DNA from 2 places in the Kluyvera sichuanensis genome. Region 2 is predicted to be linked to the other one. Evidence: riboswitches for the same ligand, from Rfam matches in the RefSeq annotation. Region 2 holds a riboswitch; the other holds the start of a gene.

Region 1 (4,416 bases), on a different replicon from region 2:
AGTATGCTGCCTGGGCAGCCGGTAAACTTGGCGCGCCGCTGGCGCTGCTGCACGTGCTCGAAAAGAGTGAGACTCCCGCCGTGTCTGACCTGACCGGGAGCATTGGTATTGACAGCCGGGAGCAGCTGACCGAAGCGCTGGTCCGCGTCGAGGGTGAGCGCAGCCGGCTGCTGATGGCGCAGGGCAAGGCCGTGCTGGCCGGCTGTGCGGAGCTCCTGAAGCAGACCGGACAGCCGGACGCACAGCTGCTGCAAAAGCACGGCGCACTGGACGAAATCCTGGCGGAGCTGGGCGAAGTCCGGCTGATGGTGCTGGGGCGCCGCGGGACGCAGAATCAGGTAGGCAGCCATCTGGAAAGCGTCATTCGCCTGCAGAAAAACCCGGTGCTGATTGTGCCGGAGACGTTTACGCCGCCGGCGCGGGTGATGTTTGCGTACGACGGCAGCAGTGAGAGCCGTAAAAACCTGACGCGCCTGACGGTCAGCCCGCTGCTGCACGGCCTGAGCTGTCATATCGTGATGGTCAACGGTGACATGTCAGCCCTGCAGGATGCGCAGGCTGTTCTTCAGGAAGCCGGTATCACGACCGAGACACGCCTGCTGGAAGACGAGTCCGTAACCGGGGCGCTGTGCCGCTACGCGGACGCCCATGATATCGACCTCACGGTAATGGGGGCCTGCGGGCACTCCCGGTTACGGCGATTCTTTATTGGCAGCCACACCACGGAAATGCTGTCTGAAAGCCGTCAGCCCCTGCTGATGCTGCGATGAAACAGGCGGGCCTGATATCAGGCCCGCCTTCACAGGGGAAAGAGGATGACGGGTATGAAGGTAAAGGCGCGTTATTGCGGCGCATCCGTCCTGATACCGGTGGCCAGCAGGCTGGCGCCAAGAATGTAGACCAGGCAGAACAGGGCCTGAAGATGCAGGGTGACATGGTTATCTATCAGCACGCCCATGATTACCGGGGATGCCCCGCTGGCAATCACCGTCCCTGCCTCAACCGCCGAGCGCACCCTGGCCAGCTGCGCCGGACCAAACAGCTGTACCCAGAGCGCGGTGGCAAGCGTTGAGGCAATGGCCGACGATACGCCGGTCATAATCAGGTAAAAAGGCGTCACCCACTGACCGTTGCTGAGCCATAGCGCCAGCATGGCCAGGGCCTGTGGCATCAGAAACCACGGCAGCAGCCTGCGTGGTGAGAGCCGGTCAATCAGCGGGCCAAACGACAGCAGCGATACCGCCTGGGTAATGGCATAGGCAATAAACCATACCGCCACCCACGACAGCTCCCAGCCTTTCTCCTGTGCCAGCCTCGCCTGGTGGAAGAAGAAGCCGGTGGTGATAAAGGGGGAGGCCAGCACGACAGGCAGCGCCAGCAGCAGGTTGCGGTTTCGCCATACCGGCGCCTCTTTTTCTTTCTCCTCACCCCGCTTTCTGAACGTACGCAGCGGCTTCTCTTTCCCGCGGGGCAAAAACATCAGCGCGACCCCCACGCCGGCAACAAGCATTCCGGCATTGATGCCCCAGGCAGCGCGCCATCCCGTCAGCGCGCTTATCTGCACCGCAATCACAGGAAAAACGGCCTGCGCCAGCGAGAGCCCCAGCGCGATGGCGCCGAGCGCCTTGCCTGCATCAAGGGGGAACTGGCGCGCCGTTGCGGTCAGCGCAGTATGCACCATCAGTCCCTGGCCGCCGAGGCGCAGAAAGTAAAACCCGATGCACAGCATCCACGCCGCCTGTGCGCCGGAAACCAGCAGGCAGGCCGTGAGCAGCAAAAGGGTGACCGCCAGCGTGAAGCGGCGGGTCGTGGTGTAGTCAATCAGCCGTCCGGCCCAGGTCAGCGTGATGGCGCTCATCACCGTTCCGATTGCGTACAGGCCGCCCAGTCCGCCGTCGGTGAGCCCAAAGGCCTCACGAAAATCCTGCCCGTAAAGTGAGACAAAATAGGTCTGTCCAAAGCTGGACATGGCCATCAGCATCGCACCGAACGTAAGGTGAGAGGCGTGATGAAACATAAACCGAAAAAGCTGACGCATGAATATCCCTGAAGGCGGGCTGCAGCCCGCCGATTAATCACGACGTGTCCGTACCGGCTGCTGCGGACACGGCGCCTGCGTCCCTGAAGCAGGTACACGCGGGTTCACCGTGAAAGGTGGCAGTCCCGTAACGGATATGAGAGAACGGTACCCGGCGCGGACTGGCTGTCGCGGCAGGCTCTCTGATAAAGGACGGGCGAAGAGAAACTCAGGGTGGCGTAATGTGCATGACTCACAGTCAGATATAAAATGCTGCCGAAACGATAATTTTTAATGCTCTTCAGGTCAAGCCTGAAAACGGGCTCCTCATGCCCGCCGCAGGGGGAGTCGCACAAAAACAGTGGATAGCCGCTTGATTAACGCCCGTGACCGGGCCAGAATTGCGGCGAGGTGATGGCGTTCCACCTTACCCAACCGCTTCCCCTGAGAAGCTGATGACGCCTGATATTACTCCCCTTTAACCGGGAGTATGTCAGGCCGCCCCGTATCATCAGCCTGCATACTCCCTCTGACACAGAGGTAAACCCCGTGAAATCTTATCTGGCCATTATCATTGGTGGATCCGCTGGCTGCCTGATCCGCTGGCTGCTTGGCGCACGCCTGAACAGCCTGTTTCCTGACCTGCCACCGGGCACGCTGGTAGTGAACCTTGCGGGCGGATTTATCATTGGTGCGTCGCTGGCCTGGTTCATGCGCCATCCTGACCTGGATCCGGCCTGGCGATTACTTGTTATCACCGGGCTGTGCGGTGGGCTGACCACGTTTTCCACGTTTTCCCTGGAAATATTCTCACAGCTGCAGTCCGGTAATTATTTCTGGGCGTTTACTTCACTGCTGGTACACGTAACCGGCTCCATTCTGATGACTGCCCTGGGTTTTTTTGTCGTCACATGGCTGCTGTGAGCGTGTGGCTGATGACGGATAAAAATGCCCCTGCCTGCGGCAGCTTTACAGGGCTTTACCTCTTCCGCCTGAAGCGGGCCGGACGTTATGATAAAATTAACGTCACGCTAATTCGTTAATTTATCAGCAATTAATTATCGTATTTTTTATATCTTCAGCGTAGCTCAGCCGGCTTATCCTCTGATAACCAGCGGTTGTATATCAGGGGAAGGCCTGTTTTTTTTGAATAAAGGGAGGGAGTGTGTCAGAAATCCCAGACAGAAATAAAAAGAGGATGTCAGAAGTGCCATCTGCATTTTTCAGCTCGCCCGCAGCCGGCGGCATCGTGCTCATCATCGCCTCAGCAGCCGCTATCATCGTGGCTAACTCTCCGCTCAGGGAGGGATATGAGGTATTCCTGAAATACAACGCCGCCGGCCTCTCCGTTGAGCACTGGATAAACGACGCCCTGATGGCCGTGTTCTTCATGATGGTCGGCCTGGAAATCAAGCGCGAGCTTCTCACCGGTCAGCTTGCCACCTGGGGCCAGCGCGCGCTGCCGGGATTTGCCGCGCTGGGCGGGATGGCCGTGCCTGCGGCCATTTACGTATGGTTTAATGCGGGCAGCGATGAAACCCTCGCTGGCTGGGCAATTCCTGCCGCCACGGACATTGCCTTTGCGCTCGGGGTACTGGCACTGCTGGGCAGTCGCGTACCGGCACTGTTGCAAATAGTCGGTGGTGATAAACTTATCATCCCCTTTTGCTGATGGAGCTGCACATGAACCCATTCAAAGGCCGGCATTTTCAGCGTGACATCATTCTGTGGGCCGTACGCTGGTACTGCAAATACGGCATCAGTTACCGTGAGCTGCAGGAGATGCTGGCTGAACGCGGAGTGAATGTCGATCACTCCACGATTTACCGCTGGGTTCAGCGTTATGCGCCTGAAATGGAAAAACGGCTGCGCTGGTACTGGCGTAACCCTTCCGATCTTTGCCCGTGGCACATGGATGAAACCTACGTGAAGGTCAATGGCCGCTGGGCGTATCTGTACCGGGCCGTCGACAGCCGGGGCCGCACTGTCGATTTTTATCTCTCCTCCCGTCGTAACAGCAAAGCTGCATACCGGTTTCTGGGTAAAATCCTCAACAACGTGAAGAAGTGGCAGATCCCGCGATTCATCAACACGGATAAAGCGCCCGCCTATGGTCGCGCGCTTGCTCTGCTCAAACGCGAAGGCCGGTGCCCGTCTGACGTTGAACACCGACAGATTAAGTACCGGAACAACGTGATTGAATGCGATCATGGCAAACTGAAACGGATAATCGGCGCCACGCTGGGATTTAAATCCATGAAGACGGCTTACGCCACCATCAAAGGTATTGAGGTGATGCGTGCACTACGCAAAGGCCAGGCCTCAGCATTTTATTATGGTGATCCCCTGGGCGAAATGCGCCTGGTAAGCAGAGTTTTTGAAATGTAAGGCCTTTGAAT
Region 2 (4,416 bases):
AACGTCAAAGTGGCGTATAAGATTGATAAAAACTGGGCGCCATACGGCGAAATTGGTAACGTTGGTGTGAAAACGACTGACGAACGCCAGACCCGTTTCCGTGTCGGTGTAGCATACTCGTTCTAATATCTTTCGCGTTGGTATAACCCCGGCATTATTGCCGGGGTTACATCTTTTCATTGAAACACATTAGATAATACCCACTCTTTATTATTTGGCTGCTTGCATCGGCTATTTTTAATTATTTTCCATCATAACGATACTTCGCCTTCTCCCACGAATAAAAACTTCCTCGCTGTGGTTTTTCGCATCAGATGATGAAACTCCCTCCCGGACAGGTCTATGCTTAGTCTCGAACCCATATAAAAAATAGAGGCAATGTCATGGATAAGGAACTACTGGACGCAGGCTATCGTGTCTATACCGGGGAGAAGATTGATGTCTACTTCAACACCACGATGTGCCAGCACTCGGGGAACTGCGTTCGTGGGAGCAGCAAGTTGTTCAATTTGAAGCGCAAACCGTGGATCATCCCGGACGAGGTTGACGCGCAAACGGTGGTGCGCGTTATCGACACCTGTCCAAGCGGGGCGCTGAAATACCGTCATCACGATTAAGAGAGGGAAACATGGACATTCTGGAAGGCCATAACAAGTTCTACGTTAACGATAGCGACGGTAATCAGGTGGCGGAAATCGTCTTTGTTCCCACCGGCGAGCATCTGAGCATTATTGAACACACCGACGTCGACCCTAGCCTGAAGGGGCAGGGCGTTGGCAAACAGTTGGTGGCTAAGGTGGTGGAGAAGATGCGTCAGGAACAGCGCAAAATCATCCCGCTGTGCCCGTTTGCGAAACATGAATTTGATAATACCCGCGAGTATGACGATATTCGCGCCTGAAACGCCGCGCCAGCGTGAGCTGGCGCATCTTCACTAGCGAAGCTGTTCGAACAGCAGCGTCACGGCGATAAGCACCATCAACCCACCTGAAAAACGGCTGACAACCCGCGCCGCCTGCGGGCGACTTGCCAGTAGCGCGCGTGAACCGTATCCCACCAGTAAATAGATAATCGTGCAGGTGATGAGATGCATTACCCCGAGCGCCGACATCTGCATTGCCACCGACCACTGGCCGTGCGGGTCAGTAAACTGCGGCAGCAGCGCCAGAAATAGCAGAAAGACTTTCGGGTTGAGGCCGCTGATGCACATGCCTTTCAGCGCCCACTGGTTCCAGCCGCCGCTTTGCTGCGCGGCGCTGGACACCGTTGCTGGATGGCGTAGCAGCGACACACCGAGCCACAGCAGATAGCATGCTCCCAGCAGCGTAATCGCCGACAGCGCCAGCGGATGCCCCGCAATCAGCACGCCAACGCCCGCCACCACAATAATCGTCGCCAGTAGGTGGCCGGACATCAGCCCCGCCACCGCAGGCACAATGGTTCGCCCGTGGATCCCGGCGCTGATGGTGTAGGCCCAATCAGCCCCCGGCGTCATGATAAGCAAAAACGAAACCAGCCAGAACCCTGCCACCAAACTCATTTCCATACCCGAATTGCCTCGCGTTTGCTCATCACGTTAACCCCGAAAACCCTTACTGAATGTCAGGAAAGAATATCGGTATTGCCGCGCAATGAGCTTTCAATGTTATGCTGAAAACCCGGCCTGAAAGAGAGAATCTTCTAAATGGACAGTATCGATCGAAAAATTCTTGCGCAGCTACAGGCCGATGGCCGTTTATCTATCACTGAGCTTGCCGAACGGGTAAATCTGAGTCTGTCGCCGTGCCACCGACGTCTGCGGGCGCTGGAGCAGGAAGGGGTGATTACCGGCTACCGCGCTAACCTCGACCCAGGGAAAATGGGCTTTAACTTCGTCGCGCTGGTCTTTGCGACCCTGAAAGAGGGCGACAGGAAGGCGGTTAGCGCGTTTGAAGAGGCGGTGGAAGAGATCCCGCAGATCGTGATGGCCCAGCGACTGTTCGGCGACCCGGACTATCTGATGCAGGTGGTGACGCGCGATCTCTCCTCATTCCAGAAGCTCTACGATCAAAAGCTGTCGGCGATGCCGGGTGTGCAGCATCTGCGCTCAACGCTGGTGATGAAAACGGTGGTGCAGGATCGTCCTTTCCCGCTGGAGACGCTGAAATAACCTCGGCCACAAAGTATTTGGCTGAAACGATTCGTGTGCTAATATTCATTCATAGGGGATGGCATTCCCCCTTGAACCGCCGTGTGGCTGATGATGCCTGTTTATATTCCTGGACCGGGAATGAACAGGCACACCTCTACTGCGTCCAGGATGATTAATTCATCTAAGGATGCGTCAATGCACTCTGAACACTTCGCTCGTAAAAACTCGCTTTTCTTCCTGATACAGTGGCTCCTGCTGGCTGTGGTTATTGCCGTGCTCGTCGGCTACGCATCTGCTTTATTTCTCTTCTCGCTCGACTGGGCGACCGTCACACGCCTTCAGCATCACTGGCTTATCCTGCTGCTCCCGTTCGCCGGGTTTGCCGTGGGCTGGATCTATCTGCGCCTCGGCCGTTCGGTAGAGGCGGGGAACAACCTGATACTGGAAGAGGTACATAGCCCGGCTAACACCATTCCACTGCGAATGGCGCCGCTGGTGTTTATCGGCACGGTGGTGTCTCATCTGTTCGGCGCGTCGGTTGGCCGTGAAGGCACGGCGGTACAAATGGGCGCCTCGATTGCCGATCGGTTCACGCCGCTGCTAGGGCTGGATAACGATGCGCGCCGCATGGTGCTGATGGCGGGCGTCAGCGCGGGCTTTTCTTCCGTATTTGGTACCCCGCTTGCCGGGGCCATTTTCGGCCTTGAGGTGATGGCGATAGGGCGCATGCACTACACCGCGATTTTCCCCTGTCTGGTCGCGGCGGTGGTGGCGGATCAGGTCGGCCTGATGTGGGGCGTGCACCATACGCACTATGCGATGTCATCTATTCCGGTGATGTCGGCCTGGGTGCTGGGTGCGGTTATTGTGGCGGGCTGCTGCTTCGGCCTGGCTTCCCGGGTGTTTGCCGATGCCACTCACCTGATTGGCGGCATGATGAAAAAACGGATTGCCTATGCGCCACTGCGCCCGTTTATCGGCGGGGCGGTGGTCGCTGCGGCGGTCTATCTGCTGCATGCTGACCGCTACATCGGTCTTGGTATTCCGGTGATTGTGGATGCTTTCCAGCACCCGCTCGCGCCGTGGGATTTCCTCGGCAAACTGATCTTTACCGTCACCTCGCTCGGCAGCGGATTTAAAGGCGGGGAGGTGACGCCGCTATTTTACGTCGGCGCTACGCTTGGCAATGCGCTGGCCCCGCTGCTGCATCTGCCGTTTGCTTTCCTGGCAGGGCTGGGATTTGTGGCGGTCTTTGCCGGCGCGGCGAATACACCAATTGCCTCGACGCTGATGGCGATTGAACTGTTCGGCGCGGATATCGGCGTGTATGCCGCGATGGCCTGCGTGGTGGCCTATCTGGTCTCGGGCTATACCGGTATTTATCGTTCCCAGCGGGTAGCCTGCCTGAAGCACAGCGTGGTGCCGGAAGGAATAAAGCTGGCGGAGCTTCCTGCCTGGCAGCGTGAAAGTCACCGTCCTGAAACCGTCGTTGAGGAAACGAAAGCATCATGACGTCGCTAGCGCCGCTAACTGGTTTATTGCAAAAATGTAAATAACTAACTCAATATTTGTTATTTCAGAATGGCTGCGCATTCTGGCTATCTTGGTTTCAGCCCACTTTCGGCATCGAATCAGGAGAAACCAGAATGAGCAGACAGATCAAATTAGGGGCTTTCCTTCCCGGCGGCGGCCAGCATATCGCGGCGTGGCGTCACCCGGACGCTCCCGCCGATGGCGCGACCAGCTTTGAATTCCATAAGCAGCTTGCTCAGACCGCCGAACGCGGCCTGTTTGATGCCTACTTCCTGGCTGACGGCCTGGCGATCCCCGCTTCCGGCGTGACCGACGGCGGTACCGCGAAAGTGGCGGGCTTCGAGCCGGTTACCCTGTTTTCGGCGCTGGCGCCATTGACGCAAAATATCGGCTTTATCGCCACCGCCTCCACCACCTACGAAGAACCCTACAATCTGGCGCGCAAGTTTGCTTCGCTGGATCTCATCTCCGGCGGGCGCGCGGGCTGGAACGTGGTGACCACCGCCACCGAAGCGGCGGCGCACAACTTTAATCTGGATACCCAGCATCCGCATGAGTACCGCTACCAGCGGGCGAAAGAGCACGTTGAAGTAGTGAAAAAACTGTGGGATAGCTTTGAAGACGACGCGTTTTTACGTGACAAAGCCTCAGGCCAATTCTTCGACCGTAGCAAGGTGCACAACACCGATCACGTCGGCAAATTCTTCAAAGTACGTGGGCCGCTGAACGTGCCGCGCTCGGCGCAGGGTCAG

What was found. Region 2 has a riboswitch for fluoride ahead of AB2B48_RS13720 (voltage-gated chloride channel family protein). Riboswitches for the same ligand answer to the same signal wherever they lie in the genome.
Region 1: it holds a riboswitch for fluoride, as region 2 does, so the genes downstream of both, crcB (fluoride efflux transporter CrcB) here and AB2B48_RS13720 (voltage-gated chloride channel family protein) in region 2, are expected to answer to the same signal.

Annotation. Positions count from the first base shown of each region.
Region 1 covers NZ_CP162272.1:66,834-71,249, forward strand. The annotation lists gene AB2B48_RS24545 (universal stress protein) at 1-770, shown strand, start outside; gene AB2B48_RS24550 (MFS transporter) at 842-2,038, opposite strand; fluoride riboswitch at 2,419-2,489, shown strand; gene crcB (fluoride efflux transporter CrcB) at 2,567-2,941, shown strand; partial or broken gene AB2B48_RS24560 (Na+/H+ antiporter NhaA) at 3,216-3,653, shown strand; gene AB2B48_RS24565 (IS6-like element IS26 family transposase) at 3,701-4,405, shown strand.
Region 2 covers NZ_CP162271.1:2,833,585-2,838,000, reverse strand. The annotation lists gene AB2B48_RS13745 (porin) at 1-126, shown strand, start outside; gene yjdI (4Fe-4S mono-cluster protein YjdI) at 384-617, shown strand; gene AB2B48_RS13735 (GNAT family N-acetyltransferase) at 629-901, shown strand; gene AB2B48_RS13730 (LysE family translocator) at 935-1,546, opposite strand; gene AB2B48_RS13725 (Lrp/AsnC family transcriptional regulator) at 1,685-2,149, shown strand; fluoride riboswitch at 2,195-2,256, shown strand; gene AB2B48_RS13720 (voltage-gated chloride channel family protein) at 2,327-3,643, shown strand; gene AB2B48_RS13715 (LLM class flavin-dependent oxidoreductase) at 3,778-4,416, shown strand, end outside.